Regions from separate parts of the Bacillus pretiosus genome, predicted to be linked through region 3. Evidence: predicted binding sites of a transcription regulator. Region 3 holds the regulator's gene; each other region holds the start of a gene.

Region 1 (10,816 bases), 1.1 Mb from region 3:
CAAAAGGTAAATGAACATTTCGGAACAGAAAATGATGTGAAAGAACTTGTACAAGAAGCGCATGCAAAAGGGATGAAAGTTATATTCCAATTTCCGCTTGGAGAAAACGAACAACAAGTTATAGACGCGATGAAATGGTGGATCAAAGAAGTCGATTTAGATGGAAGTTATGTGATACATAGTGAAAAAAAGTCGCGTTCTTTCTGGGATGACGTGCAAAAAGATATGCAAGTGATAAAGAAAGATTTTCGTATTATGACAAAGGAAGATAGTGAATATAACGAAAAAATAGTAGAATCGTTTTCTAAAGTGGATGTATCGGTGAAACCTTTATATGATGTGAGTAAAAAAGAAGGGGAATTCGTTACATTTTTAGATAATCAAGATACAAAAAGGTTTGCCCGTATTGCAAAAGAGAATATGAATTATCCACCATCTCGTTTGAAACTAGCCCTTACATATTTATTAACATCACCAGGTATTCCGAATTTTTATTACGGGACTGAAATTGCATTAGATGGAGGGGATACCCCGGATAATAGACGATTAATGGATTTCAAATCAGATGAAAAATTTGTGCAGCACATAACGAAACTCGGTGAGCTTAGACAAGCGAGACCATCTTTACGCCATGGAACGTTTGAGCTTTTATACGATAAAGATGGAATGAGTGTACTGAAACGAAAGTATAAAGATGAAGTAACATTAGTAGCGATTAATAATACGAAAGAAACACAAAAAGTTGCTTTACCTGTAAGTGCAATTGGCGAACAACAAGAGTTAAGAGGATTGTTAGAAGATGAAATTATAAGAGAAGAAAACGGAAAGTTTTATCTTGTTTTAAAGCGTGAAGAATCAAATGTATATAAAGTTAACGGGGAAACAGGTGTGAATTGGCTATTTATCTCTTTAATCGTCGGTGTGAACGTATTGTTTATTGCTTTTTTAATTGCGGTTAAAAAGAGACGGAAATGAGTAGCGTTTTTTTAGTAGTTCTTCAGTTTAAGGTGGTGAGGTATTTGCGGAAAAAGAAGTGGTTCGCTCTATGCGTATGTGTTTTTATCGTATTCGTAAGTTTTTATTTTTGGGAAAAGCGTGATGAAGGGGAATTTGTTCGGTGGGGCGATAGTGTTCATTCTGTTGATACGGCAGTTCTGAAAAGAAACGATATAAAATACAAAATCGAAAATGATAAAGTATACATACCTAAAAAATCATTTGATAAAGCAATATGGTGTTGCTCTTAATAAATGCGAAATCTCGGTGGGACAGGCTAAGGAGAAAACTTTCTCCCTAGCCTGTTTTTCTGTGAAGTAAGACTCTCACTTCGAAATGCAGCTGAGAAAAGAAATGAAAAGACCTTTAGAAAAACAATAATTGCAACTATATTGATTTTACATTACATTAAAGGGTGAAAAATATTCTGTTACTCATTGAGGGCTATATTTGAGGAGGAAAAATGGAATTTTACGATTTGGGTATTACCATTAAAGAACTTAGAATGAAAAAGAATATATCACAATCTGAATTGTGTCATGGAATATGTTCGCAAAGTCAAATTAGCAAAATAGAAAAAGGTATGATTTATCCATCTAGCATATTGTTATATCAATTATCTGAAAGACTTGGTATTGATTCAAATAATATTTTCGCACTAACGCAAAATAAAAAACTAAAATATGTAGAAAATGTAAAATATGTAATGAGAGATTGTACAAAACAAAAACAATATAATGAACTTTACGAAATAGTGAAACAAGAGAAAAACGAAAATAATTTCCAGTTAAAAGAAGATAAACAATTTCTAATATGGCATGAAGCCATTGCTATATTTCATGTAAATAAATCAATAAAAACTGCTTTAAATCTTTTAAATAGTGCACTAAAACTAACTGTAACGAATGTTGATTTTTTATCAGAAAGAGAAATAGATATTATGCAGTCGATGGCTATATTTCATTGGGCAAATAAAGAGTATGAAAAGAGTATTACTATATTAAGAAGGTGTTTAACTAATTTTAATAAGTTAGATTTTCCTAGAGATAAAGAGATTAAATTAAAAATCATTTTTAATTTGGCGAAAATTTTAGGTCTTGCAAATCAACATGAAGAGGCAATAAAATACAATGATATGGGGATTAAATTAGCTATTAATCTAAATACTTTATATTTATTAGGTGAATTATATTATGGAAAAGCTTGGAACTTGCTAAAGCTAGAACAATATAATGAAGAAGATGTGGCTGACAACATGAAAAAAGCATTATTTATCTTTGAACTAACAGAAAAAGAAAATCTAATAAAAATGGTTAAAGAAAAATATTTTGAAAAACAAAATAAAAAATGATTCATAATTTCTGATGAATATCTTATTAATTTCTATAAAAAAAGGCACCTTACGGTGTCTTTTTTATAACTTATATCATCAATTATTACATTTTATAGGTTTCTTATACCAAGCTTTGTTGATGTATTTACACTTCGCAGGTGTTGAAGCTTTAGGTGTATCCTCGGGTGTAGTTATATTATTAGAACACCCTGCAATATATAGACAGAATGTAGTTAATAAAAAACATAGTATTAATTTCTTCAAATAACCACTTCTAACTCTTGTTTAATTAACATTTTTTCATAAAATAAATTCCTTACTAATTTTACATTACATGAAAGGGTGGAAAATATTCTTATACTCATAATTTGTTACATTTGAGTAGGGAGGGAGGTTTTGCGCCGATTATTAAAAGGACCTTCTTCATTTATGCATAATAATTAAATACTTATTCTAACTATCCGATTGCTCGTAATCTTAGACTTTGTAATATTTTCTCTACACGCTAAAAAGAAAAACACCCTCTACACAGAGGGTGTTTTTCTTTTTAGCGGTAGTTAATAAATTGTACGTCAATCGGTAAGTCAGCACTGCGAACTGCTGCGATAACTGCTTGTAAGTCATCACGGCTTTTCGCTGTAACACGTACTTGGTCATCTTGTACTTGTGTTTTTACTTTTAATTTCATTTCTTTAATGATGTTGTTAATTTTTTTCGCGTTATCTTTATCGATACCTTGTTGAAGTGTTGCGCGTTGGCGAACAGTGTTACCAGTCGCAGCTTCAACTTTTCCGTAATCCAAGTTTTTAATTGGAACGTTACGTTTTACAAGTTTAGAAATTAGAACGTCTTTTACTTGGTCTAATTTGAACTCATCATCAGAAGTTAAAACAAGTACTTCTTTTTCTAATTTAATATCACTTTTACTTCCTTTAAAGTCATATCGGTTTTGGATTTCTTTTAATGCGATGTTAATTGCGTTTGTTACTTCAGGTAATTCTACTTTCGAAACGATGTCAAAAGAACTATCTTTTGCCATAGTTAGCACCTCCAAATAAATTTCTAATCTTTTTATGTACTGTACATACTAAAGTATAGCTGAAAACGAGCCTAGACTTAAGTGTTTTCATACTTATATTTATGTAACCTCATTTTATTATAGTGAATTTTGGGCAGTTGGACAAATAAAGGAAAAATCGTGTTATAATTAACTTTTGTTTGGAATGATAAAAAATATAAAAAAGTTAATTTTATATATATAGAAGGGAATTAAAAAATATGTATTTACAATTAGGATCGATTGAACAGGTAACTGTTTTACGCGAAACGGAAATCGGCTATATGGTTGGGACTGAAGAAGAAGAAATCTTCTTACATAAAAACGAATTAGTTGGAGAAATTGCAGAAGGCGATACGATTGATGTATTCTTATACCTTGATCACCAAAATCGTATTTCAGCAACAATGAAGGAGCCGCTTATTACAACTTTTGATTGGAACTGGGTAAAGGTTGTAGAAGTTATTCCTAGTTTAGGTGTGTTTGTTAATATTGGTGTATCAAAAGATATACTAATCCCAGCTGATGAGTTCCCGATTTATATGCCAGTATGGCCTGAAGTTGGCGACGAATTATATTGTACGTTAAAATTAACGAATCGTGATCGCCTTATCGCTCTTCCGGCAAGAGACAGTGATATGCAAGAAATTATCGTAGATGCGACGCCATCTATGCGTAATAAAAACGTAAATGGACGTGTGTATCGTTCACTTCAAGTTGGTTCATTCATACTAACTGATGAGCATTTCCGTGCTTTCTTACACCATACTGAAAGAAAAGAACAAGTCCGCATCGGTGAACGTGTAACGGGCCGTATTATTGACGTGAAAGATGACGGTACAATTAACATTTCACTTCTTCCTCGTAAAGAAGAAGGAATGGAAGATGATGCTACTGTAATTTATGCATATATGGAAGAACGAGGCGGAGCAATGCCGTTTTGGGATAAGAGCCACCCAGAAGATATTAAAGAACGTTTCAACATGAGTAAAGCTGCGTTTAAGCGTGCGCTTGGTAAGTTGATGAAAGAAGAAAAGATTTACCAAGAAGAAGGTTGGACGTATTTTAAGAAGTAAATTAAATAAAAAGCACTGCCTTATTTTGCTGTAAAAATAAGGCGGTGCTTTTTTAATTCCCTTGCTCATGTGCAAGAGTAAACGTATCTTCCAAGTCACTATCATTTATTTTAATATTTGCCTTTTTTAATTCCTTTTGTATTAACTTATGACTGAATGTAGGGTCGGCAATACGTTCTGCTTCTAAGTTTTTACGGATGGAGTCTTTCACTTCATCGTAAGGTTGTAAATCTTTTTTATCAGTTAATTTAATAATATGATAACCGTTTGGTGATTTAACGGGATTGCTAATTTGTCCGACTTTTAGTTTATAGGCAGCTGTTTCAAATTCAGGCGCCATTCTGCCTGAATTGAAGTATCCAAGGTCTCCACCTTTATCTTTTGATAGTAGATCTTGCGATTCTTGTTTTGCTAATTCTTCAAATGAAGCGCCAGCATCTAATTTTTTCTTTATTTCTTTCGCTTCATTTTCGTCACTTACTAAAATATGACTCGCTTTAATTTCTGGTTTATAGTGGTCTTTCACGTCTTTTTCTGTAACACTTTTCTTAATTGCTTCATTCATAGCAAGTTTGAACTTAATTTGATTTTTGAAATCAGCTTCATCTTTTAAACGATTGTTTTCGAGTACTGCTGTGAATTGATCTCCATATTGATTTTTCGCTTTTTGTACTTCTTTATCTACATCATCGTCAGATACTTTATATTTTTTCGTGATAACGTCTTGTGCCATCATTTCGTATAGCATGTCTTTTCCGTAACGATCTTTCAACTGTTTTTCGAAGTCGCTCTTCTTAATGGTTGAATCTGTTGCTGTAGCGACTGTAGCTGAGCTGTTTTTTTGTCCACAAGCAGCTAGCATTAATATACTTATTAGTGCAGTAATAATGAAAATGTGTTTCCCTCTCATGCCAACACCTCATCCGAATATGTTATCGCTATTGTAGAATATAGAAGTGAACATGAAGTGAATTTTTAATGTTTTTTCCCTGTAAAATGTAAAAAAAGTACATCAACAATATTGTTGATGTACGATGGGATCAAAGGTGATCAGTCTTTTTAGAATAGGCACGCTTACCTTGCTGAATATTTTTTTGTTCTTGCTCATTTTTTTGTGTACGCTTTGCATTATTATCGCGTGCTTTTTTGTCGTTATCACTCGTATGTGGCATATGTATCAACTCCATTTCTAACCGTTGTACGTTTATCATTTCCTTTTTCGTAAAGACTATGTATAGCAGTGCATTCATGAATAATAAAGGTGGATTAGAAATGGATTTGAAGTTGAATTATACCGAACTTATAAAGAAGTTAATCGTTGTAATTGTCGCAGGTTTGTTAAACGCGATTGGAATGAATTTATTTTTAACGCCAGCGAAAGTGTACGCGAGTGGCTTTGCTGGATTGTCTCAATTGTTATCACAAATATTAGGGGACTTTTTATCTATTCACATATCAACGGGGGTATTGTTTAGTTTGTTTAATATTCCCGTCGTTATTTTAGCATGGAAAAAGGTTGGGAAGGCCTTTACTTTCTTTAGTTTTCTTTGCGTGATATTTATGACTTTGTTTCTAGAAATTATCCCGGTTAGAGCGGTTTCGAACGATATTATATTAAATGCGATTTTTGGTGGGATTATTTCAGCGATTGGGGTAGGGATTGCGTTGAAGTGGGGGGCTTCTACAGGTGGTTTAGATATTATCGCCATGATTTTATCAAAGATTAAAGATAAGCCTGTCGGTACGTATTTTTTCTTCTTTAATGCACTTATCATTATTGCGGCTGGCTATGTGTATGGATGGGAAAAAGCATTATATACTTTGGTGACTTTGTATGTGTCAACGCGAATTATTGATGCGATTCATACACGTCATGTGAAAATTACAGCACTAATTGTTACGAAGAATGGGACAGATGTACGAAAGGCAATTCATTCACGCTTAGTGAGGGGGATTACAACTATACCAGCAACAGGCGCTTATACAAATGAAAATAAGGAAATGTTAATGATTGTTATTACGCGTTATGAGTTATATGAATTAGAAAGGGTTATTAGGCAAGTGGACCCAGGTGCATTTACAAACGTATTACAGACGGTCGGAGTGTTTGGTTTGTTTCGAAAAGATTAAAGAGGACCAAAGCTGGTCCTCTTTTTTAATGTAAATTCGTAATATTTTGCAACTGCTCCTGCATTTCACGTAGCTGAACTTTTTCAGCTGTTGAAGAGTTTGCATAAGCAGAGTGCAAAGCGTTTTTTGCTCTATATACGAGATCTTGTTGCTCAGTACCGCTTGAACAAGTGACGGCATTTGCAACGGCATCTCTAGCTTGTTGGAATAGTAAGTTCCCCATTTAAACCCCTCCAAAAGAAGAGTTACTTCTCGCTTTTTCTGCCTCAGCTAATGTACCACGGTACGGGAATCTTGCATCATGCTTCATAACAGCATCGGCTCCTTGTTGGATAAAACGTTTTGATTTGTTCTTTTTACCCATTCGAAAAACCCCCTTTATTTAGCTGAAAACAATCGACGCGCTGACTTTTGCGTCTAATAATAGTATGAGCGTTTGGCGAGAAACTATAAGCAGGGAATTTTTAGATTATAATCCAAGAACCTCTTCTAAATATAGCGCAATACCATCTTCTTCATTCGTTAATGTCGTATGATTTGCGAGTGATTTTAATTCAGGAATTGCATTACCCATTGCGATGCCGTGACCAGCAAATTCAATCATTTCAAAGTCGTTATCTTCATCACCGAAAGCGATAATTCGCTCTTGTGGAATGTTGTAATGACTAGAAATTTTTTGTAATCCGACAGCTTTATTTAACCCACTTTTCACGATTTCAATAATCGGCCAAGGTGCGCCCCATTTTCTATGGTCGATTACTTCAGCATGCATATCAGTTAAATGTTGACGAATTGCACTGGAATGCTCGTCATGTGCGTCAATTAATAAGCAGGTTGGATGATCGTTTAAAATATTTAATAAGTCTCCTGTAAAAATCTTTGGAGAACCGAATTCGAAAATATGTTTTTTATCTTCATCAATTTCACGAACATACACATCGTCCATTACTTCAGCATATATATTTTTTACACCAAAATCAAAGCAAGCTCGGACAATTTCTTGGGCTGTTGCTAGCTCAAGAGGAGAGTGATGTGTTCCCCACTTTGAATCAAGAGGATGATGTACGTAAGCACCATTAAAGTTTACGATTGGTGTATTAAGACCGAGTTCTTTGTAGTAATCAAAACTAGCACGGAAGGGACGTCCCGTTGAAATAACGACAATATGTCCTTGCTCCTTTGCTTTTGCAATTGTATGTTTTGTTCGAGTGGAAATTATTTTGTTGTCTGTTAATAAAGTGCCGTCTAAGTCTAATGCGATTAAATGCTGTTTATTCATAATTTCACCTCTTATAATATTTTTTTTTCTATCTGTATTTCCGTTTTTAATATGCAGAAATAAGAGGTTAAACTGGGTGAGAAAACCAAAGATGGAAAGTTCACTATATATCCATCTTACGTCGCAAAGTACTGCGGTGTCTACTATTTCTCGCTGGAAATTAAGAAAAGTCAACGTCTTTTTAGAAAGTTCAAACAATGTTTCTTTCATTATGTACAAATTGTGAAAAGGGTTACATTGCTCGTATGATGAGGCTTATAATGAACATGTAATCTTCTCGTATATGTTTGACTCTCCTTTGAAGCTAGCCTATAGTAGGTTGGTTTCTTTTTTTTCTGCAAATAGGAAAGAAATCCCTTCCTAAGCTTGTGTCATTCATGTATATGTACAAGAACGAAATGTAGTACTTGTTTCCTAAACATGACAGAAAAGCTTTCTTTTAAAATGGATATACTAATGAGGCAAAGACGTCATGGAAGGAGAATGGAAATGGGACAAAATCGCAGGTTTCGTTCTGGACAAAAAGCGCCAAACGATGGTATTTACGTAGAAATTGGTGAAACAGGAAGTATGGTAAAAGATCCGCAAATGGTGAAATTAACTGCGGGTGAAAAGTTTCCAGATAACGCGAATCATAACCGTCAGTGGACATATAAAAGAAAACCGTAACAGGAGCCGCAATCATTATTGCGGCTTTTTTGTCGTTACGCATTGCGTATATTTTTTCAGTTGTATAATGAATGTTCCCTTTTTCTTTTTCCAATAATAAGTTTGAAAATACATAAGCAAAATTATTGTATAAAAAAGTCAGTTGGCGTATAATCAAATCAAAGGTCAAAGAAAGTCAAACATTTGGAGGACTGTAAAGATGGACTTAAATCAAATGACAACAAAAACACAAGAGGCGATTATGAGTGCCCAATCTTTAGCGGTATCTCATCATCATCAAGAAGTAGATACTGTTCATCTCTTGTTTACATTATTAGAAGAGCAAGATGGATTAGCAGTGCGTATTTTTCAAAAAATGAATGTCGATATAGAAGCGTTAAAGCAAGGCGCCGAAAGTTTAATTAAGAAAAAACCTTCTGTAACGGGAAGCGGTGCAGAAGTAGGAAAATTATATATAACAGGTGCTCTGCAACAACTACTTGTAAGAGCAGGAAAAGAAGCAGAGAAATTGCAAGATGACTACATTTCAGTTGAACATGTATTGCTTGCTTTTTCAGAAGAAAAAGGCGATATAAATCAATTACTTACAAGATTTCACATTACGAAAGATAACTTATTACAGTCTTTAATGACAGTTCGGGGGAATCAAAGAGTGACTAGTCAAAATCCAGAAGCAACTTATGAAGCGTTGGAAAAATATGGTCGTGATTTAGTGGCGGAAGTGAGAGCAGGGAAAATTGATCCTGTTATCGGTCGCGATAGTGAAATTCGACGTGTAATCCGCATTCTTTCACGTAAAACGAAAAACAACCCGGTTTTAATTGGTGAACCCGGTGTTGGTAAAACAGCAATCGTTGAAGGATTAGCACAGCGTATTGTGAAGAAGGATGTACCAGAAGGATTAAAAGATAGAACAATCTTCGCATTAGATATGAGTGCGCTTGTAGCTGGAGCGAAATTCCGTGGTGAGTTTGAAGAGCGTCTGCAAGCTGTATTAAATGAAATTAAAAAGAGTGAAGGTCGCATTTTATTATTCATTGATGAACTTCACACAATCGTCGGTGCTGGTAAAACAGAAGGTGCGATGGACGCAGGAAATATGTTAAAACCGATGCTTGCGCGTGGTGAACTGCATTGTATCGGGGCGACAACGTTAGATGAGTATCGTAAATATATTGAGAAAGATCCAGCACTAGAAAGACGTTTCCAACAAGTATTAGCAGAAGAACCAACTGTTGAAGATACAATTTCCATTTTACGTGGTTTAAAAGAGCGTTTTGAAATTTATCATGGTGTAAATATTCATGACCGCGCGATTGTAGCAGCATCCGTTTTATCAGATCGATATATTTCGGATCGTTTCTTACCAGATAAAGCGATCGATCTTGTTGACGAAGCGTGTGCAACAATTCGAACAGAGATTGATTCTATGCCAACAGAATTAGATGAAGTAACGCGCCGCATTATGCAGCTGGAAATTGAAGAAGCGGCTCTTGGAAAAGAGAAGGACTTTGGTAGCCAAGAGCGCCTGAAAACGTTGCAACGTGAATTATCGGATTTAAAAGAAGTTGCAAGTGGTATGAGAGCGAAATGGGAAAAAGAAAAAGAAGATATTCATAAAGTGCGTGACTTACGTGAACATTTAGAGCGTCTGCGCCGTGAATTAGAAGAAGCAGAAGGTAATTACGATTTAAATAAAGCAGCGGAACTTCGTCACGGGAAAATTCCTGCAATTGAAAAAGAGTTAAAAGAAGCAGAAGAAATGGGTGCACATAATAAACAAGAGAATCGCTTATTACGTGAGGAAGTAAGTGAAGAAGAGATTGCTGATATTGTTTCACGCTGGACTGGTATTCCTGTCGCAAAACTCGTTGAAGGTGAACGCGAGAAATTACTACGCTTAGAGCAAATTTTATCAGAGCGTGTCATCGGACAAGAGGAAGCGGTAAGCTTAGTATCAGACGCAGTTCTTCGTGCACGCGCTGGTATTAAAGACCCGAACCGTCCAATTGGTTCCTTCATCTTCTTAGGACCGACAGGTGTTGGTAAAACAGAACTTGCAAAAACGTTAGCGCAGTCTTTATTCGATAGTGAAGAGCAAATGATTCGTATCGACATGTCTGAGTATATGGAGAAACATGCTGTGTCACGCTTAATTGGTGCGCCTCCTGGATATGTTGGATATGAAGAGGGCGGTCAATTAACAGAAGCGGTAAGACGTAAACCGTATTCAGTTATTTTGTTAGACGAAATCGAAAAAGCACATCCAGAAGTAT
Region 2 (10,816 bases), 450 kb from region 3:
TGATAACTTTCTTAACTGATCCACCTAAGTGTTTTTCAGCGTCTGATTTTTTAGTGAAACGGCCAGTAGATTCTACTACTACTTCTACTCCGTAGTCGCTCCATGGTAATTGAGCTGGGTCACGCTCAGCGATAACTTTAATTTCTTTACCGTTAACAACGATGCTGTTTTCGTTAGCAGATACTTCTGCATTTAAAGTTCCGTGAACTGTGTCATATTTTAAAAGGTGAGCTAATGTTTTAGCATCTGTTAAGTCGTTGATTGCTACTACTTCTACCTCAGAGTTGTTAAGAGCTGCGCGGAATACGTTACGTCCGATACGTCCAAATCCATTAATACCAATTTTAGTCATTTGAATTTCCTCCTTGGGGGATTATATTAAAGGGTAATACCCTTTGTTAACTGTTTTGCTGCACCTTCATCTGTAATTAGAATTGAAGTGTGCCCTTGTTTAATTACAGCCTGTATTGCCTTTGCCTTTGAAGAACCTCCAGCGACTGCAACAACGTGAGATACATGTTGTAAATCCTCAAGTTGCATACCAACTGTTCTTACTTTATGAACAACATTTCCTTGTTCATTAAAGTAGTAACCGAAAGCTTCGCCTACTGCTTCGCTTGCTTGAATCTTTAACCAATCTGCTTCTGAAGTATTTCTGCGACGTGCCATTGTTAACGCATCACCTATTCCATGAATGACGATATTGGAAGATCGAATCAACTCAAGAACTTCTTTCACGGAAGGCTCTGTCACAATAGACGCATATGCTTCGCTACTAACATGGTCTGGAACATACAATAAGCGATAATTACTCATCGTATTTTGTGCCATCTTGGCACAAATGGTATTGGCTTCTAATTCGACACCCTCTCCAATTCCACCACGCGCTGGGACAAATAGCATATGTAAATCTTTGCAATCAAGCTGCATCATGTCCGCAGCAGCAGCTAGCGTAGTTCCTCCAGCCACAGCAACGATATTATTCGCTGTCAGACGGTCTTTTATACAAGTCACACAAGCACGGCCCATCTCCAGTTTGACCCAAGGTGATTCATCACTATCACCAGGGACAACGAAAACTTCATCCAAGTCTAATGTTTCCTTAAGTTGCTTTTCTAAAACCTTTAACCCGGAAATTTCTTTCATAAAGTCTTCCAAAGCAAGAACTAAAGCTGTTCCTTCTTCTGTCAAAGTCATTCCAGAAGAAGCGACGTGAACTAAGTTTTGTTCTTTCAAAACTTGAACTTCACTTCGCAATACTCGTTCTGTCATACCGAGACTTGCTGACAAGTTTCTTCTTCCAATCGGCTGCATGAGCCTAATGTATTGAAGAATTTGCATTCTCGTTTGCATAACAGGTAGCAGATCAGGTAATAATTTTTTTGTGTTCTGAATCCATGAGCGCATATCTTTTCTCCTCACTACATTGGTTCATTTTTCCTCGTGGTCACTTTACGTCCCGTAGTGACATTTTGTGTCCCACATAGGTTAAAAAAATAATCCCTGCTACGTGTATTATTGTAACAGGAGATAGAAACTTATTCAACTCTTAACTGCATTCTTTATATAGTTTATTATGACACCTTTGTGAATGTTACCATATTCTACTTGTTTTCCGCCTATTTCTACCACCGGAATCATTAGGTGATATTTTTCTAAAAGGTCATTATCTTCATATATATTTATTTCCTCGATTTGAAAAGAATATTCACATTGTACTTCCTCTAAAACTTGTTTCGCCTGCACGCAAAGGCCACAATCTTTTTTTGTATACAGTACAACTTTCATATTCTTCACCTATCCGATCGTTTTTCGTAATGATGACGCTGGAATGTGCATTTGTTCTCTATACTTCGCCACTGTTCTTCGAGAAATAACGATTTCATGCTCTTCTTCTAATAATTTTGAAATCTTTTGATCTGAAAGTGGCTTTTTCTTATTCTCCGCCTCAACAAGCGTTTGGATAAATCGTTTCACACGCTTTGTAGAAACTGCTTCATCTTCAGTAGTCGAAATAGCATTACTAAAGAAAGATTTCATCTCAAATAAACCATGTGGTGTTTGCACATATTTATTTCGCGTTGCACGACTAATTGTAGATTCATGCACACTTAACTCTTCCGCTACCTCTTTTAAAGCAAGCGGTTTTAAATATTCTGGACCTTCCCAGAAGAAATCACGTTGTTTTTCCATAATAATAGTCATCACTTGCAGAAGCGTTTGTTTTCTCTGTTTTAAACTGCGCATAATCCACTGCACATGCTGATACTTTTCTGATACATAAGATGCTACTTCACTTTCACTATTATTCAGAAGCGCACTATACTCAGAATGAATTTCAATTCTCGGCATATTTCTCTCGTTCATTTGTAAAACGAGACGATCACCATCTTTTTTCACCGCCATATCAGGCACAATATAAAGCGGTTTATCAGAAGAAAACGCAAGACCTGGTTTCGGCTGTAATGACGTAATACAGTTCACCGCCGATTGCAATTCTTCATTACTACACTTCAACACTTGAACGAGCTTTCGCCAATCTTTCTTCACGAAATAAGCGAAGTGATCCTCTATAACCTCTTCCGCTAATCCATTCCGTCTTTGTAAGCGCTTCAATTGTAAAGTTAGACATTCCTGAATATTACGCGCTCCTACCCCTGCTGGCTCGAGTGATTGGACAAGCTCTACAAAGCGGGCGACTTCATGAATCGGTGCGGAAAGGAGATCCGCTAACTCTTCGTTCGTTTCTTGTAAATACCCATTTCCATCCATGTTCATAATAATGAAAGAAGCTATTTTTCGCTCTTCTTCATCTATTTTATAATACTGTATTTGATTTAATAAATGTTGCTGAATCGTTGTTGAATCCACACTGTAGATTTCCATCTGATTCTCGATTTGTTTGCTGGTACTTTTACTGTTGTTAGAGCTCTTTTTCTTCTCCCTCTCAAAACCACCTAACTCAATAAGGGGATTCTCTAACGATTGCTCATACAAAAACTCCGATAATTCTTGTACATTATACTGGAGCATTGTAATCGCTTGCCTTAACTCTTGTGTCATTGCCAAACGTAAGCTTTGTTCTTGTAAAAGACTTGCCTTCAAACTAATCTCCCCCTTGTTTCTATTGTACAATAAGTTTGGTAAAAGGAGAATGCTATCACAGACACCCATTCCAAAATATTATTAATTTATATGTATTAATGAGATTTACAACTTACAACCGAAATTTGAATAATATTGAAAGAAAATAATAGCGCGATAAAAATTATTACCACATACTAATAGTAAATCTTATTATCAGATATAACAAGTATTAATAAAAAAGGTCTGCACTTATATTTGTAAGTGCAGACCTTTTTATGCAGATAGATTCATTATGCTTCGTTAAATATAACATCCCCTTCTTCAGCAGGCCATTCACCTTCTAATTCCATGTCGTCTAACATCATTTCAGCCGTAAAGACAATCGCTATTAAATCCTTATGGTAGTCTCCGCTAGGCAAATAGTGATTAGGTCCAAAACAATCCCTATCAATTTCTTTATAGTGCACTTCCATATTTAACATGAATTTCAACATTTCATCGCCTGTAATTTCACCAGAATCAGACACAGCAACGGTTTTACGTTCGTTATCCCCTAAAATACTTAAATATCCACTAATTTTACGCACCTGCAATCCCCTCATACTATAATTTTTAGATAATTTTAGTATAAACTCATTACAAAATTAACAGAAGTACCTTGTAGGGCCATAACAAAAACCCCCTATACACAATTATTTCTAATCACATACAAGAGGTTGTTTTAAATTTACTATTTATTTTCAACACGTAACACCAACAATACATAACGCGCCCAGAGGGATTCGAACCCCCGGCAGACGTGGTACCGGAAACCACCGCTCTATCCGACTGAGCTATGGGCGCATGATTATAGAAAATAGTTCATTTTCTTTTCATAATAATAGCAATAAAATCCATCTAAATCAATAAAAATATCCCTGTAATCCTTTATGAACCTTAGTTAGGAATATATTAACAAAGTACTATCCCCTAAATTTTCCAATCATAAATTCATCCCAACTCACAAATTATAATCTTTGAATTGATATTCCAAAGGGGGCTTCATTCAATGACTGTAATTACAAAACTAAAGCAAACTGTTTCTGGATTAAAAAGTGCACAAGCTAGCTTAGAGGGATTCGCTCTTGATACGGATAACCAACAAGCAAAGCAACTTTTCCAAACAGCTGCAGAGCAAACGCAAACGATTATCGATTCTTTAAATCCACGCGTTGAAGAAGTCCAACAAGAAGAACCACAATACTCACAGCAATAACAGATTAGTCATGCTGTGAAATAGAAAAAGGATGATATGCAGTCATCCTTTTTCTATCACATTACATATTGCAATAGAAATGGAATGATAATCATGCGAAAACTCGGTCTCATAACCGCATTATTTGCCCTTCTATTTAGCTCTTTTACCGGATGTGATAATAGTCCCTTAGATAAAAAAGTGAAAGAAGAAGCAAAACGAACGGAGAAAGAAAAAGGTCCCAAACTAACAAAGACGAGTACGGAATCCTTTAATCAATCTATATCACAAGGAGCCAAGAAAAGGGCTCTCGCTATGGATGAAATTACAAAAAGCACAGCAGTGAATTCAAATTTGGATCTCTACATAGCAGTTCTACCTGAGCATCACGAAAGGTTTGGATTAAAGCCTCTGCGTAAGAAGCTTCAAAAGCAGCTAAGTGATGAGCATCCTACTTTCGATGTTCGTGTAAGTACTGATAAAAAAATCTTTATGTTACTCGAAAAGCTTGAGAGCAAAATTAAGAAAAAAGAAGTATCTAAAGACGAGATCAATAAGCAATTAAAACTCATTGGGAAAAAAATGGAGTCTAACACTTAACGCTTTTTAATAGAAAAGGAAGGATCGCAATGTCTAGTAAAGATAAGAACTTAACCCCTGTGCAACAAGAGTATAAAAAATTCGAGCAAGAACGCGAACCGAAGCGTCCTGTCTTGAAAAATTGTATTAAAGCCTTTTTCGTCGGTGGTTTTATTTGCTTCATCGGACAACTCATTTCTACGTTTTATATCACATATTTTGACTTCACTGAGCGTTCAGCAGGAAATCCAACAGTCGCAACTCTCATTTTCATTTCCATGTTACTAACTGGTTTTGGTATATATGACCGCTTTGGGCAGTTTGCTGGAGCAGGCACAGCTGTACCCGTTACTGGATTTGGTAACTCTGTTATTGCCGCATGTATCGAACACCGAACAGAAGGGTTCGTACTCGGCGTTGGAGGAAATATGTTTAAATTAGCTGGCTCTGTTATTTTGTTTGGTGTATTTTCAGCTTTCGTCATCGCACTTATTAAAACGATTCTCGTTCAATGGGGAGGGCTATAAATGTTACAAGGACACCGAACGTGGGTATTTGAAAATAAACCCGTTATTATTTCGACAGGAGTCGTTGGTGGACCGTTTGAAGCAAAAGGAAACATTCCAGAAGACTTCGATATCCTCCATGAAGATTTATGGCTCGGACAGGATTCCTATGAAAAAGCCCATAAAATTTTATTCGAAGAAGCTTGTAGCCGCGCTACTGAAAAAGCCAAGCTTCGTAAAGACGATATTCAATTCGTACTTGCAGGAGATTTAATTAATCAAATCACTCCAACAAGCTTTGCCTGCCGTACACTCGGAACACCATATCTCGGATTATTCGGAGCATGTTCTACTTCCATGGAAGGATTAGCGCTCGGGGCAAGTATTGTAAATGCAAAAGGCGCAAAATATTTATTAACCGGGGCATCTAGTCATAACGCCGCTGTAGAGAAGCAGTTCCGATATCCAACTGAATACGGCGGTCAAAAACCTCCTACCGCACAATGGACAGTAACTGGAGCTGGCGCAGCTATTTTAAGCGACACTGGACATGGTCCTAGAGTAACATCTGCAACAATCGGACGAGTGATTGATATGGGATTAACAGATCCTTTTAATATGGGTGGTGCGATGGCCCCAGCAGCTGTCGATACGATTGAGGCCCATTTACGCGAACGACAAATTGACGCCTCTTATTACGACTTAATTGTAACAGGTGATCTTGGACATGTCGGTCGCGAAATTGCTTATGACTTACTACATAAACACGGAACGAAAGTAACGAGCGAACAGTTTCAAGATTGCGGCATACTCATTTATAGAGAAGGGCAACCTGTCATAGCTGGTGCTAGCGGACCGGGATGTTCCGCAACAGTCGTGTACGGTCATTTATTAAACCGAATGAAAAGAGGAGAGTTCAAAAAAATACTTGTCGTTGCGACAGGCGCTTTACTATCTCCACTTACATTCCAACAAGAAGAAACGATTCCGTGTATCGCTCACGCCGTTTCGATTGAATTTGGAGGTGCAACGCAATGATTTTTTTCTGGGCTTTCGTCATCGGCGGACTCATATGTGTAATTGGCCAACTTATGTTTGATGTTGGCAAGCTAACACCCGCTCATACAATGGCAACACTCGTTGTTGCCGGTGCTATACTGGACGGATTCAACCTGTATGAACCATTAATCGACTTTGCTGGAGCCGGGGCAACTGTACCTATTACAAGTTTCGGTAATGCCCTCGTTCACGGCGCAATGGAAGAAGCTGCAAAACACGGCATCGTTGGCGTCATTACCGGAATGTTTAAAGTAACAAGCGCTGGTATTTCTGCTGCTATCATATTCGGATTCATTGGTGCATTACTATTCAAACCGAAAGGATAAGAGGTGTTTGTATGACAGTTATCGCTAGCGTTAAAACCTGCCTTGCTAGTGTAAGGGGCGCTCAAGCAAGTTTAAGCTCCCTTTCACTAAATTCACAGGACGCGGAATCAAAACGCGTATTTCATGAATGTATGTTAGAAATGGACAGCATCATCGCTGATTTACAGAATAGAGTTTCATTATTAGAACGTGAAGAACCTCAATATAAAGGGTTTTAAGTAGACTGGAGGAAATGACTATGTCTCACCTGCCGGAATGGACACTTGTCATTCTTCGCTCTGTATTCATATTAATTATTTTATTCGCTATTACGAAATGGTTAGGGAAAAGACAAATCTCTCAGCTCTCCTTTTTTGAATACATAGCCGGAATGACAATCGGTGACATCGCTGCCCAAGTATCTACAGGGCTCGATTCAAAATTTTTCCACGGCGTCTTTGCGATACTCATTTTCGCTGTGGTACCTTTTTTCACAGGAATCCTCTCCTTAAAGAACAAAACAGCTCGCGACTTCTTTGAAGGGAAATCTACCGTATTAATAAAAGATGGAAAAATACTCGAAGATAACTTAAAGAAAGAAAAATATACAAGTGACGAATTACTGGAACTACTCCGTGGAAAAAATGCTTTCAGCGTAGCTGATGTTGAATTTGCCGTACTAGAACCGAGCGGAGAATTAAATGTATTATTAAAGAAAGATCGCCAACCACTTACAGCAAAAGACGTTGGCTTAAAAGTACCGAATGAAAAAGAACCACAAACTGTTATTATGGATGGCAATGTCTTAGATGAACCTCTATCCTCTAGTGGACATAACCGCGCTTGGTTACATTCTGAACTAGAAAAGCTCGGTGTTGTTATTGAAAATGTCTTTCTCGGTCAAGTGGATTCATACGGACAACTTACTATCGACATTTATAATGACAAACTACAAATGCCTTCTCCTCAAAACAAGCCTTTATTATTAGCATCTTTAAAAAAATGTCATGCTGATCTTGAACTATTTTCCCTAGAAACAAAGTCGAAATCAGCAAGCGAAATGTATAGTAAAAACGCGAAACACATCGAAAAGATTTTAAATAAAGTAACCTATCTTTTAAAAGAATAGATATCACAAGAACGCTTCAGTAAAAAGGCGTTCTTTTCTTTTTACTACAGATTTCATGACGTTTAAATTTATGTAATTCGGTTATGATGTTGAAGATACATAAGCAGGGAATTTCAAAAACATAGCGAATAATTCATGGTACAACTACATATTTTTTTGATTTAAAGTGGTTTCGTTTGACCTTTATTGACCATAATTGTATTATAAGACTAAGAAAGCTTTAGAAGGAGGAAATAACAGATGAATTTAATTCCTACAGTAATTGAACAAACAAATCGTGGAGAACGCGCTTACGATATTTACTCTCGACTATTAAAAGACCGCATCATTATGCTTGGTAGTGCAATTGATGACAACGTAGCTAACTCAATCGTTTCCCAGCTTTTATTCTTGGAATCTCAAGATCCAGAAAAAGATATTCACATCTACATCAATAGCCCTGGTGGTTCTATCACAGCAGGTATGGCAATTTACGATACAATGCAATTTATTAAACCACAAGTATCAACAATCTGTATCGGTATGGCTGCATCTATGGGTGCATTCTTACTTGCAGCAGGTGAAAAAGGAAAACGTTATGCACTTCCAAACAGTGAAGTAATGATTCACCAACCACTTGGCGGAGCACAAGGTCAAGCGACTGAAATCGAAATCGCTGCAAAACGTATCCTATTCTTACGTGAAAAACTAAACCAAATTCTTGCTGACCGCACAGGTCAACCACTTGAAGTACTACAACGCGACACAGACCGCGACAACTTCATGACAGCTGAAAGAGCTCTAGAATACGGCTTAATCGATAAGATCTTTACAAATCGTTAATACTTAAAAGCGGAAGCGGCTCGTTCAGAATCGCAGGGCGATGGAGCCCCTGATTCCGAGGCGCTTTTTGCCTCGAATGAAGGGGCGAAACGACCGGAGATTCTAGCCGCTGGAGCTGGATAGACTAAAAGCGGAAGCGCCCTATAATTGGGCGCTTCTTTTATATATTGTTCCCCGCTCACATACCCCACCTAGTATAACCCTAAATATATCGGCGATTTTTCAAATATATCGACCGTAACTCCAATTATATCGGCGATTATTTTAATATATCGACGATTCGACACAACTTATCGACTTACCGACAATCCTCGACAAGCATGCACCCCCTACATACCCGACTCCCAACACCAAATAACAAAACAAAAAAGCTATCGCACATGCGCGATAGCTTCTTATTGTATATATGCAGCTAATGCTTCTAAAGCTTCTTCTGCATCTGAACCTTCTGTTGTAATTGTTATCATGCTACCAGTTCCAATTGCTAAGCTCATAATCCCCATTATGCTCTTTGCATTCACTGTCTTTCCATCTTTCTCGATGAAGATATCCGCATGAAAGCGATTGGCCTCTTGTACAAACAACGCAGCCGGACGTGCTTGTAAACCGTTTTTTAATGAAACCTTAACTCGTTTTTGAACCACAGCTCCATTTCCCCTTTAACCTCTTATTTTTTTGCTACCGCTTCCCCCGCGCGTAATTTCTCTGCAATCTCATCGATTTTACGCAAACGATGATTAATACCCGATTTACTAATTTTCCCCCCGGATACCATCTCGCCTAACTCTTTCAATGTTACATCTTGATAATCTCTTCGTAATTGTGCAATTTCTCGCAGTTTATCTGGTAATATATCAAGACCAACTGTCTCATCAATATAACGGATATTTTCAATCTGCCTTAGCGCTGCACCAATTGTTTTATTTAAATTGGCTGTTTCGCAGTTCACTAAACGATTTACTGAATTACGCATATCGCGAACGATTCGAATGTCTTCAAATCTTAAAAGTGCATTATGAGCGCCTATAATATTTAAAAACTCCGTAATCTTTTCTGCTTCTTTCAAATACGTAATGTACCCTTTTCTTCTTTCCAACGTCTTACTATTTAAATCAAATCCGTTCATCAATTCACATATAGCATCATTATGTTCCTTATATAACGAAAAGACCTCTAAATGATAAGATGATGTTTCTGGGTTATTTACTGAACCACCTGCTAAAAATGCACCTCGTAAATACGATCGTTTACAACATTTCTTCTCGATTAATTCCTGGGATATATTTCGAATTAACGAAAAGTCATCTCGAACAATATGAAGATCAGCTAATATTTCGCGAGACTTCTCAACAAGCCGCACAATATATACATTATTTTTCTTCAATCGCATTTTTTTACGAACAAGTAATTCTACCGTCACGTCATATCCTTTTTTCAAAAGCGTATAAATCCTTCTTGCGATTGCCGCATTCTCCGTTTGAATATCGATAGATAGACGACGGTTTGAAAAAGAAAGCGATCCGTTCATTCGAAGTAACGCTGATAATTCTGCTTTCTCACAGCATTCCTTCACCTCAAGATTCGTTAGCTCTTTCTTTGTTTCTGATGCAAATGACACAGTCAACACCTCCTTATACGATTACTTTGGAACAAAAATCTTGTCCTATATGAAATGATGAGCGTTACCTCAAACGAGGCAACGCACATCTACAACAGTGAATATAAAATAGAAGCTAGTTTTAATGTATCGTGCCTTACAACACGATCATCATACTTCGCTAATTGATCTTGAATGACATCAATATTGCTCTCTGTAAAACGCTCTTCATCTACTACAACTGGTGCCGACATTTCTTCCTCATACAACTGACGTAATTCACAAGGAATATCACGGTTATTTACAATTGCAGTATCGATAAATGGTTTACCTAAATGATCATGTAACGCCTGCACATGGTCAAACGCAGTATATCCCATCGTTTCACCAGCTTGCGTCATAACATTACACACATATACCTTCTTCGCTTTTGCAGCAAGAACAGCATCCCCGATTTTGTTAACAACTAAATTCGGTAATATACTCGTATACAAACTT
Region 3 (10,816 bases):
CACCTACTTGCTTCCCGATACGTTCTACGAGGCTTGCATCATCTGTACCAAGGAAACAACCCTGTTTTGCACTTCTATGAGCTTCTAACAAAAGAGAAACAGCGAACCCTTGTGGTGTTTGTACAGCTTTAAGCTGAGATCTTTCTACCGTTTCGACAACGATACCCTGCTCTACTTTCTTAACTGTATCTTTCACTGGTACCGCACAAATGGACGCTCCATATTTTTCCGCTGCAGTTAATACATCTTGAATCACTTTGTTCGTTACAAATGGACGCGCGCCGTCATGTACAAGAACATACTCAACATCACTAGTATGCTGAATGGCGTTATATACACTATCTTGCCTTTCGGCTCCGCCCTGAATAAATTGTACTGGCTTTTCAATTGGATACTTCTGCATTAATTCTTCAAAATACGGACGTTCTTCTTCGTTAATTGCCATAATAATACTTTTGCACGCTTTATCTTTTTCAAAAGCACGTAACGTATGCACAATAATCGGTACTTCATTAATAAGTAAGAACAACTTATTTTTACCAGCACCCATCCGCTTACCTTGACCAGCTGCTGGAATAATTAATGTATACATATTAATAATCCTCTACTTATAATGCTTTTTCTAATAATTTACGTTTGGCGAAAATCATACGCCCAGCCGATGTTTGTAACACACTAGTAACAAGCACATTGAGTTGTGAACCTACATATTCTCTACCATCTTCTACTACAATCATCGTGCCATCATCTAAATATGCAACACCTTGATTTTGTTCTTTTCCATCTTTGACAACATAAACACTCAGTTCTTCACCTGGGAGTACAACAGGTTTAATTGCATTAGCTAAATCGTTAATATTTAACACCGTTACCCCTTGTAATTCAGAAACTTTGTTTAAATTGAAATCATTCGTTACTACCGTTCCACCAGTGATTTTCGCCAACTTTACAAGTTTGCTATCCACTTCTTGAATATCATCGAAATCGCCTTCATAAATTTCTACCGGAATCGGCATCTCTTTTTGAATACGATTTAAAATATCTAATCCTCTGCGACCACGATTACGCTTTAAAGCATCAGAAGAATCGGCAATGTGCTGAAGTTCTTCTAACACGAATTGTGGAATCACAATTGTTCCTTCTAAAAACTTTGTTTGGCAAATATCAGCAATACGCCCATCGATAATTACACTCGTATCGAGAATTTTCCAATGAGTTGTAGATTCTTCTACCTCAGTTTCTTCATTCTCACTATTATTATTTTTCTTCTTCCCACGTTGTGGTAATGTAAATAATCCTAGCAATTCATTCCTCTTTTTAAACCCTACTTGGAATCCTAAATATCCAAGTAAAAGAGTAAAGAACACTTGCAACACTGTGCTAATAACTGGAATTGTAAATTCACGAATTGGTATTAAAATTAAATATGCAACAATAAGACCAGAGATTAACCCTAATGTACCAAATAAAACATCCGCTACAGGCGCCTTTACAAGAGCCTCTTCAATATGCTTAATAAGTTGAACAATATAATCTACAAGCCAAAATGTTGTTAAAAATAAAATAATTGCACCAATAATTGCACGAACATACGATCCTTCCAATAAAGGAACGGCACCGATGTCTAATACATTAATAACTTTTGGGATTAAGTAAATCCCTAACGCTCCGCCAATTACTAGAAAGAAGAGCTGTACAATCCGTTTTAACATCCAACCACCTCCTACTCATTATTAACCATTGTTTCGCTAATCAAAACGCCGAATGCAAAAGCGGACGTGTTTTTTTTATAAATAGTTTTATTTACCAATATACCATATCTTATACCAAAAATGTTCTAGTGTCGTTATATTATGGAATCAATGTAATATTCTTAATTGTGTCTACTCATATAGAGATGCTCTTGGATTCTTTTTAAGCCTTCTCGTATTTTCTTCGCCCTTACTTCTCCAATTCCTTCCACATCATCCAATTCATTAATAGTTGCTCGACAAACACCTTGCAAAGTCTTAAATCGATTAATTAAATTTTCAATGATAAGTGGCGGAACGCGCGAAATTTTGCTTGTGATTCGGTATCCTCTCGGCGTCACACTTTCTTCTAAACTCATTTGTCCTGGATAGCCAAGCAATTTAACTAAATCGCTATCCTCTAGAAGTTGTGTATTCGCAAGATCTTGTAACTTTTTCAAAATTTGATGATGGTCTTGTGTTTTTTCTTGATAATAATCTTTAATTAATAACGCTGCCTCTGCCTCTAAATCAGCTAGTAGTTCTGTAAGTTGTAAACGAATTAACCTACCTTCCGTTCCTAACTCATGAATATAGCTCAATATTTCATTTTTAATCCGCAGTACCATTTCAACACTATGTAACACATGAACCACCTCGGACATTGTAACGACTTCTTCAAATTCTAGAATGCCCAAATTCGTAATACCATCATTCCATACAGCCTTATATTTTTCTAACGTTTGAATAGCTTGGTTTGCCTTTGTTAAAATAACACCTATATCCTTTAGTGTATAACGTAAATTCCCTTGATATAGTGTAATTACGTTACGTCTTTGTGAAATAGCCACAACGAGACTACCTGTCTGCTTTGCTACACGCTCTGCCGTCCGGTGGCGCATACCTGTTTCAATAGAATCAATAGATGCCTCTGGAACTAACTGTGCATTTGCAATTAAAATTTTACTTCCAGTTTCATTTAAAATAAGTGCCCCATCCATTTTTGCTAATTCGTATAAACTAGCAGGAGAGAATGCACAATTAATGTGAAATCCCCCATCAACAATACTTTTAATTTGTTCATTATATCCAAGAACAATTAGTCCCCCTGTTTGTGCGCGAAGCACATTATCTATCCCTTCGCGCAGTGGTGTTCCTGGGGCCACGAGCTGTAAAATATTAATCATACTTTTGACACGTTGCTTGTTTTCTTCCATAGCCTAGCCTCCTAATGTCAAACGAAGCGCTTCCCCTAAATTAGATACACCTACTACCTCAATTCCATCCGGAATTGTCCATCCTCCCAAATTTTTTCTAGGAATAATAGCACGTTGAAATCCTAATTTAGCTGCTTCTTGTACACGTTGTTCAATTCTTGATACTCTTCTTATTTCTCCAGTTAATCCTACTTCTCCTATTACTGCATCAGTTGGTGTCGTAGATTTATCTCTAAAACTTGAAGCAATACTTAAAGCCACAGCTAAATCAATTGCTGGTTCATCTAATTTCAAACCACCTGCTACTTTTAAATATGCGTCTTGGTTTTGCAATAATAAACCTGTTCTTTTTTCTAGCACTGCCATAATAAGCGATACACGGTTATGATCAATTCCCGTCGCCATTCTTCGAGGGTTTCCAAAACTAGTAGGGGAGATTAATGCTTGTATTTCTACTAAAACCGGTCTTGTTCCTTCCATTGAGGCAACTACTGTTGATCCTGCGACTCCAACGGGTCTTTCCTCAAGAAAAATTTCAGAAGGGTTTAAGACTTCCGCAAGACCGAGCTCTTTCATTTCAAAAATACCCATTTCATTCGTGGAGCCAAAACGATTCTTCACAGCTCGCAAAATACGATATGTATGATGACGATCTCCTTCAAAGTAAAGAACTGCATCGACCATATGTTCTAACATACGAGGTCCTGCAATTGCCCCCTCTTTTGTTACATGTCCGACGATAAAAATAGGAATTCCTTTCGTTTTTGCAAGTTTCATTAATTCCGCTGTACATTCACGTACTTGCGCTACACTTCCTGGGGCTGACGTCACTTCAGGTAAATGTATCGTTTGAATAGAGTCAATAACAACAAAAGCTGGATTCATTTCTTCAATGTGCGCTGCAATTCGCTGTAGATCAGTTTCTGCTACAACAAATAGATTACTACCCTTTACATGCAAACGATCTGCACGAAGTTTAATCTGCTTTGCTGACTCCTCACCTGATATGTATAGTACATCATATGAAGAATCTGCTAATTGCGATGAAATTTGTAATAACAATGTTGATTTCCCAATCCCAGGGTCTCCACCAATAAGTACTAAGGATCCATCTACAATCCCACCACCAAGTACACGGTTAAACTCTTGGAATTTCGTTTCAATACGTGCCTCAGATTTTGTTTCTACTTCTGTTAGGCGTCTTGGTTTTGTTACTTCCGATTGAATTGCATTGGCATAATTAAGGCGTCTTGATGATACAACCGGTTCCATCTCTTCAACAAGCGTATTCCATTGACCACAACCAGGGCATTTCCCCATATATTTTGGTGACTGATAACCACACTCTTGACATGTGAATTTTGTTTTCTTTTTAGCCATATCGTTTTATATTTCACTTCACTTTCATCTATAAACAGTTTATCCTTCTCGTACAAGAAAGAGGGCTATCTCGTAGCCCTCTTAGTTTGTCTATACTTATTTTACCTTTTCAGCACTATGAATGACAAATGATTCCCCTTCAACATCAAAGATAACTTTTTGTCCTTTCTCAATAGCACCTTTTAAAAGTTCTTCCGATAGTCTATCTTCTACATGTTTCTGAATTGCTCTACGAAGCGGACGAGCACCGTATTCTCGGTCAAATCCTTTATCAGCAATGGCTGAAATCGCTCCTTCTGTTAAATGCAATTCAATCTCTTGCTCTTTTAAGCGCTTCACTAACTGATTCACCATAAGTGTTACAATCTCTTGAATATGTTTTTTCTCAAGCATATGGAACACGATAATTTCATCAATACGGTTTAAGAATTCTGGACGAAATGCCTTTTTCAGTTCATCCATTACTTTACCTTTCATATCTGAATAATCGCGGCTCTCATCTTGTACGTTAAATCCAAGATGTTTATTACGTTTTAACGCATCTGCACCAACGTTAGATGTCATAATAACAATTGTATTACGGAAATCAACTGTACGCCCTTTAGAATCCGTTAAGCGACCATCTTCTAATACTTGTAGTAAAATGTTAAACACATCAGGATGAGCTTTCTCTACTTCATCTAATAGGACAACTGAATATGGCTTACGGCGAACCTTTTCTGTTAATTGTCCACCTTCTTCATATCCAACATATCCTGGAGGAGATCCAACTAAACGAGAAGTCGAATGCTTCTCCATGTACTCAGACATATCGATGCGAATCATTGCATCCTCATCACCGAACATAGATTCTGCTAATGCTCTTGCTAGTTCTGTTTTACCTACACCTGTTGGTCCTAAGAAAATAAATGAACCAATCGGACGTTTCGGATCTTTCAATCCTGCTCTAGCACGACGAACAGCTTTCGCTACAGCTACTACCGCTTCATCTTGACCAATAACACGGTTGTGAAGAATGGATTCTAAGTTTAATAATTTATCAGTCTCTGTTTGTGCAAGTTTAGAAACCGGTATACGAGTCCACGTAGAAACGACATTTGCAATATCTTCTACTGTCACTTCTGAGTTTTCTTTTCCTTGTTGCTCTTTCCATTGACGCTTCGTATCTTCTAACTTTTCACGTAAGCGTTGTTCCATATCACGTAAGGAAGCAGCTTTTTCAAATTCTTGACTTTGCACAGCTGCATCTTTTTCTTTTCTAATTTCCTCAAGTTTTACTTCAAGCTCTTTTAGATTTGGTGGTGTTGTATAAGAGCGTAAGCGAACCTTTGAAGCAGCTTCATCAATTAAATCAATTGCTTTATCTGGTAAGAAACGATCTGTAATATAGCGGTCTGAAAGCTTTACAGCTGCATCAATTGCATCATCTGTAATAGATACACGGTGATGCGCTTCGTAACGATCACGTAAACCTTTCAATATTTGAGTTGATTCGTCTAAACTTGGCTCATCAACGTGAATTGGTTGGAAACGTCTTTCTAAAGCCGCGTCTTTTTCAATATATTTACGATATTCATCTAAGGTTGTCGCCCCAATACATTGTAACTCTCCGCGTGCTAAAGATGGTTTTAAAATGTTAGATGCATCAATTGCACCTTCTGCTCCACCTGCACCAATTAATGTATGAAGTTCATCAATAAATAGAATAATGTTTCCAGCTTGACGGATTTCATCCATAACTTTCTTTAAACGATCTTCAAATTCACCACGATATTTCGTTCCAGCTACAACTGTACCCATATCTAGTGTCATAACACGCTTATCTCTTAATGTTTCAGGAACTTCATTATTTACAATTTGTTGTGCTAATCCTTCTGCAATTGCCGTTTTACCTACACCAGGTTCTCCAATTAATACAGGATTATTTTTTGTTCTACGGCTTAAAACTTCAATTACACGTTGAATTTCTTTACCACGACCGATAACAGGATCTAGACGATTTTCACGTGCAACAACTGTTAAATCACGTGCTAAGCTATCCAGTGTCGGTGTATTTGCATTCGTTGAAGAACCACCTTGGTGACCTGAACTTGCTTCATTACTTCCAAGGAGTTGCAATACTTGTTGTCTTGCCTTATTTAGGCTAACACCTAAGTTATTTAAAACACGTGCTGCTACACCTTCACCTTCACGGATTAAACCAAGCAAGATATGTTCTGTTCCAACGTAAGAATGACCTAATTTACGAGCTTCATCCATAGACAACTCAATAACCTTTTTAGCACGCGGTGTATAATGTACAGTTTGAGAAGCTTCTGTTCCGCGTCCAATTAACGCTTCTACCTCTTTTTGAACCTTCTCTGGACTTAATCCAAGAGCAATTAACGCTTTTGCTGCAATTCCTTCCCCTTCGCGTACAAGCCCAAGTAAAATGTGTTCTGTTCCAATATTATTATGCCCAATACGAATTGCTTCCTCTTGAGATAAAGCTAATACTTTCTGTGCTCTTTCTGTAAATCTTCCAAACATCATAGAAATCGCCTCCTACTTGCGCTTAGTTTTTTCAATACGTAATCGCTCACGGATTAAGGTTGCTCTTCGATAATCTCTTTCTTCTGGTCCTAAAGGTCCGCCTGCATATTGTTGTAAAATGCCTGGTTGTGTAAGAACCATTAGCTCAGTCAAAATATTTCTCGATACACCTTTTATATATCCTAAATCAATACCAAGTCGTACATCTGATAAGCAAGTGGCCGCTTCTGCAGATTGAATTAACCGACTGTTTGCTAGTATGCCATAAGAGCGATAAACCTTATCTTCAAGCTCAATACTTGAATTTTGTACAATTAATTCTCTAGCCATTTTTTCTTGCTGTATGATTTGTTGAATGACACTTTTTAAATCTGCAATAATATCTTCTTCAGATTTTCCTAGCGTCATTTGATTTGACACTTGAAATATATTACCTAACGCTTCGCTACCTTCACCGTATATTCCTCTTACTACTAACCCTAATTTTTGAATTACTTGTATAATGCGGCTAATTCTTTTCGTTAAAACGAGTCCCGGTAAGTGAATCATTACGGAAGCCCTCAATCCTGTACCAACGTTAGTAGGGCAGCTCGTTATATATCCAAGTGATTCATCAAAAGCATATTCAACCTCTTCCTCTATCCAATTATCTATTTGATTGGCACTTTGAATAGCCTCTGATAACTGTAACCCTGAAAATAAGCACTGTATCCTAATGTGGTCTTCTTCATTAAGCATAACACTAATATGTTCGCTTTCTGATAATAGACATGCTCCATATTCTGTTCCTGCAAGGTTAGGACTAATTAAATGCTTTTCAACTAATACTCTCCTTTGAAGAGGCGTTAATTCATTCATTTTTAATAGTTCAAACTCTCCAAAAGGTTCTACCGTTTTATTTATAAATTCCTTTTTAAATAATTCATGAATCTGTCTAGCTTCTTCTTCGTTTTGCATAGTAGAGAATTGATATTTTTTAAAATTACGAGCCAAACGAATTCGACTACTTAAAACAATATCAGAATCAGGGCCATCCCCCTTCATCCATGGACTAATCGCTTCATTCATAATTTTGTCCAGTGACATAGAACTATTCCCCCTCTCTATGCTCACTAAGCTGATTTTCAAGACCTCGAATATTATCCCTTACTTCAGCAGCTTTCTCAAACTCCTCTTTCTGTACGTATTGTTTCAGAATGAGTTTTAGTTCATCTAATTCTTTCTTTAAGTGAAGATTTCCTTCTATACGTTCCGGAATTTTTCCACAATGATCTGTATGTCCGCCGTGCAGACGTTTTAATAACGGCTTTAAATGTTCCTTAAATGTATCGTAACAAGAAGCACATCCAAACCGTCCCACCTTTGTAAATTGCTCATATGTCATCTTACAATCTGGACACCTTAATATACTTGTATTCGAAAGCCCGTTTTGTCCTTCTTCAAACATTGTTGATTCACCGTGTAATAACCCAGCAAATAAATCATGGAATGAAAAGTTAGACTGCGGTGATTGAAAGAAAGACGTATAGCCACTTTGTTCTGCACATTGCTCACAAAGATGAACTTCCGTCTTCTTTTCGTTGATTACTTTTGTATAATGTAAAGTTGCTGGTCTTATATTACAGTTTTGACAAGTCATCACTATCCCCACCTTTACAATAGGAACGATCTATCTGATAGTACTTTTCATACATTACTAGATTGTTCACTTTCCTTTACTTGTTTAAATAAAAGTGCGTGTTCTTTTTTCAAAACCTCTACAATATTTAACTGCCTTATCTCTTAGTTATTATTCTTTTACAAAAGCTATATTTATTTATATTTCAGTGTTCTTAACATTGCGCATAATATTCGAGCCCTAAGTTCATCTCGAGAAGGAACATCCATTGATAATACAGAACGATCTAGTACACTTAACATAAGTTTAGCTTCACGATTTGTTATGATTCCCTCTTCTATTAAACGTATAATCATACTCTCTGCATTCCCTTGCGCAACGCTATGATCAATCATATGAAGCATTTGATCAATCATGTCTATATCGTCATGCAGTTTGACTTTTATAATGCGAATGTAACCTCCTCCACCACGTTTACTTTCTACTACAAATCCTCTTTCTATCGTAAAACGGGTATTGATTACATAATTGATTTGAGATGGTACGCACTCGAATCGATCCGCAATCTCATTTCTTTTGATTTCAATCACATTATTATTACTTAAGTCAATAACTTGCTTTAGATATTGCTCAATGATATCAGATATATTTCTCATTTATCCGCCACCTTTATTGACTTTGACTATCTTTGACTTTAATTATATACGTATTAATAAAATTTGCAACTCTTTTGCTTATTCACTATCCTAGCCACATTCCCCTGTATTTAATCAAAATAATAATTATTTAAACACATTTTTTAATTACTATGGATTATAAAAGAAAACACGAAAAAACACGAGTCATTTGACTCGTGTTTAGTTGCTTGGCGACGTCCTACTCTCACAGGGACAAGGTCCCAACTACCATCGGCGCTAGAGAGCTTAACTTCCGTGTTCGGTATGGGAACGGGTGTGACCTCTCTGCCATCATCACCAAACTATGAAGGCATATTCCTTCAAAACTAGATAACATTTGCTACATATTATATGGTTAAGTCCTCGATCTATTAGTATTCGTCAGCTCCACATGTCACCATGCTTCCACCTCGAACCTATCAACCTGATCATCTTTCAGGGATCTTACTAGCTTACGCTATGGGAAATCTCATCTTGAGGGGGGCTTCATGCTTAGATGCTTTCAGCACTTATCCCTTCCGCACATAGCTACCCAGCTATGCCCTTGGCAGAACAACTGGTACACCAGCGGTGCGTCCATCCCGGTCCTCTCGTACTAAGGACAGCTCCTCTCAAATTTCCTACGCCCACGACGGATAGGGACCGAACTGTCTCACGACGTTCTGAACCCAGCTCGCGTACCGCTTTAATGGGCGAACAGCCCAACCCTTGGGACCGACTACAGCCCCAGGATGCGATGAGCCGACATCGAGGTGCCAAACCTCCCCGTCGATGTGGACTCTTGGGGGAGATAAGCCTGTTATCCCCGGGGTAGCTTTTATCCGTTGAGCGATGGCCCTTCCATGCGGAACCACCGGATCACTAAGCCCGACTTTCGTCCCTGCTCGACTTGTAGGTCTCGCAGTCAAGCTCCCTTATGCCTTTGCACTCTACGAATGATTTCCAACCATTCTGAGGGAACCTTTGGGCGCCTCCGTTACACTTTAGGAGGCGACCGCCCCAGTCAAACTGCCCACCTGACACTGTCTCCCGGGTCGATAAGACCCGTAGGTTAGAATTTCAATACAGTCAGGGCGGTATCCCACCAGCGCCTCCACCGAAGCTAGCGCTCCGGTTTCAATGGCTCCCGCCTATCCTGTACAAACTGTACCAAAATTCAATATCAGGCTACAGTAAAGCTCCACGGGGTCTTTCCGTCCTGTCGCGGGTAACCTGCATCTTCACAGGTACTATAATTTCACCGAGTCTCTGGTTGAGACAGTGCCCAAATCGTTACACCTTTCGTGCGGGTCGGAACTTACCCGACAAGGAATTTCGCTACCTTAGGACCGTTATAGTTACGGCCGCCGTTTACTGGGGCTTCAGTTCAGAGCTTCGCTTACGCTAACCCCTCTCCTTAACCTTCCAGCACCGGGCAGGTGTCAGCCCCTATACTTCGCCTTACGGCTTCGCAGAGACCTGTGTTTTTGCTAAACAGTCGCTTGGGCCTATTCACTGCGGCTTTCCGTTAAGAAAGCACCCCTTCTCCCGAAGTTACGGGGTCATTTTGCCGAGTTCCTTAACCAGAGTTCTCTCGCACACCTTAGGATTCTCTCCTCGCCTACCTGTGTCGGTTTGCGGTACAGGCACCTTTTATCTCGCTAGAAGCTTTTCTTGGCAGCG

What was found. The regulator CtsR, encoded in region 3, represses protease genes until heat stress. The targets are predictions, from matches to a motif close to ATGGTCAATAAAGGTCAAACA.
Region 1: the regulator CtsR is predicted to act here: its motif matches at 8,702-8,722, upstream of clpB (ATP-dependent chaperone ClpB).
Region 2: the regulator CtsR is predicted to act here: its motif matches at 8,073-8,093, upstream of clpP (ATP-dependent Clp endopeptidase proteolytic subunit ClpP).

What each region holds. Positions count from the first base shown of each region.
Region 1 is NZ_CM129593.1:1,147,120-1,157,935, forward strand. It holds gene ACU8YW_RS05960 (alpha-amylase family glycosyl hydrolase) at 1-975, shown strand, start outside; gene ACU8YW_RS05965 (hypothetical protein) at 1,020-1,247, shown strand; gene ACU8YW_RS05970 (helix-turn-helix domain-containing protein) at 1,460-2,347, shown strand; gene ACU8YW_RS05975 (YajQ family cyclic di-GMP-binding protein) at 2,877-3,368, opposite strand; gene ACU8YW_RS05980 (CvfB family protein) at 3,608-4,462, shown strand; gene prsA (peptidylprolyl isomerase PrsA) at 4,515-5,372, opposite strand; gene ACU8YW_RS05990 (DUF3941 domain-containing protein) at 5,503-5,634, opposite strand; gene ACU8YW_RS05995 (YitT family protein) at 5,735-6,592, shown strand; gene ACU8YW_RS06000 (DUF3813 domain-containing protein) at 6,618-6,815, opposite strand; gene ACU8YW_RS06005 (hypothetical protein) at 6,816-6,956, opposite strand; gene ACU8YW_RS06010 (Cof-type HAD-IIB family hydrolase) at 7,062-7,871, opposite strand; gene ACU8YW_RS06015 (YjzC family protein) at 8,361-8,540, shown strand; gene clpB (ATP-dependent chaperone ClpB) at 8,740-10,816, shown strand, end outside.
Region 2 is NZ_CM129593.1:4,892,982-4,903,797, forward strand. It holds gene gap (type I glyceraldehyde-3-phosphate dehydrogenase) at 1-352, opposite strand, end outside; gene cggR (gapA transcriptional regulator CggR) at 379-1,407, opposite strand; gene ACU8YW_RS25435 (glutaredoxin family protein) at 1,543-1,788, opposite strand; gene rpoN (RNA polymerase factor sigma-54) at 1,798-3,105, opposite strand; gene ACU8YW_RS25445 (hypothetical protein) at 3,378-3,674, opposite strand; tRNA gene ACU8YW_RS25450 (tRNA-Arg) at 3,855-3,930, opposite strand; gene ACU8YW_RS25455 (DUF1657 domain-containing protein) at 4,136-4,342, shown strand; gene ACU8YW_RS25460 (YhcN/YlaJ family sporulation lipoprotein) at 4,436-4,921, shown strand; gene spoVAC (stage V sporulation protein AC) at 4,951-5,427, shown strand; gene spoVAD (stage V sporulation protein AD) at 5,428-6,444, shown strand; gene spoVAE (stage V sporulation protein AE) at 6,441-6,791, shown strand; gene ACU8YW_RS25480 (DUF1657 domain-containing protein) at 6,803-7,009, shown strand; gene ACU8YW_RS25485 (DUF421 domain-containing protein) at 7,030-7,899, shown strand; gene clpP (ATP-dependent Clp endopeptidase proteolytic subunit ClpP) at 8,140-8,721, shown strand; gene ACU8YW_RS25495 (HPr family phosphocarrier protein) at 9,117-9,365, opposite strand; gene whiA (DNA-binding protein WhiA) at 9,389-10,339, opposite strand; gene mgfK (gluconeogenesis morphogenetic factor MgfK) at 10,429-10,816, opposite strand, start outside.
Region 3 is NZ_CM129593.1:91,082-101,897, reverse strand. It holds gene ispD (2-C-methyl-D-erythritol 4-phosphate cytidylyltransferase) at 1-592, opposite strand, end outside; gene ACU8YW_RS00540 (PIN/TRAM domain-containing protein) at 609-1,712, opposite strand; gene disA (DNA integrity scanning diadenylate cyclase DisA) at 1,874-2,947, opposite strand; gene radA (DNA repair protein RadA) at 2,951-4,327, opposite strand; gene clpC (ATP-dependent protease ATP-binding subunit ClpC) at 4,424-6,859, opposite strand; gene mcsB (protein-arginine kinase McsB) at 6,872-7,945, opposite strand; gene mcsA (protein-arginine kinase activator protein McsA) at 7,950-8,498, opposite strand; gene ctsR (transcriptional regulator CtsR) at 8,672-9,133, opposite strand; rRNA gene rrf (5S ribosomal RNA) at 9,341-9,456, opposite strand; rRNA gene ACU8YW_RS00500 (23S ribosomal RNA) at 9,506-10,816, opposite strand, start outside.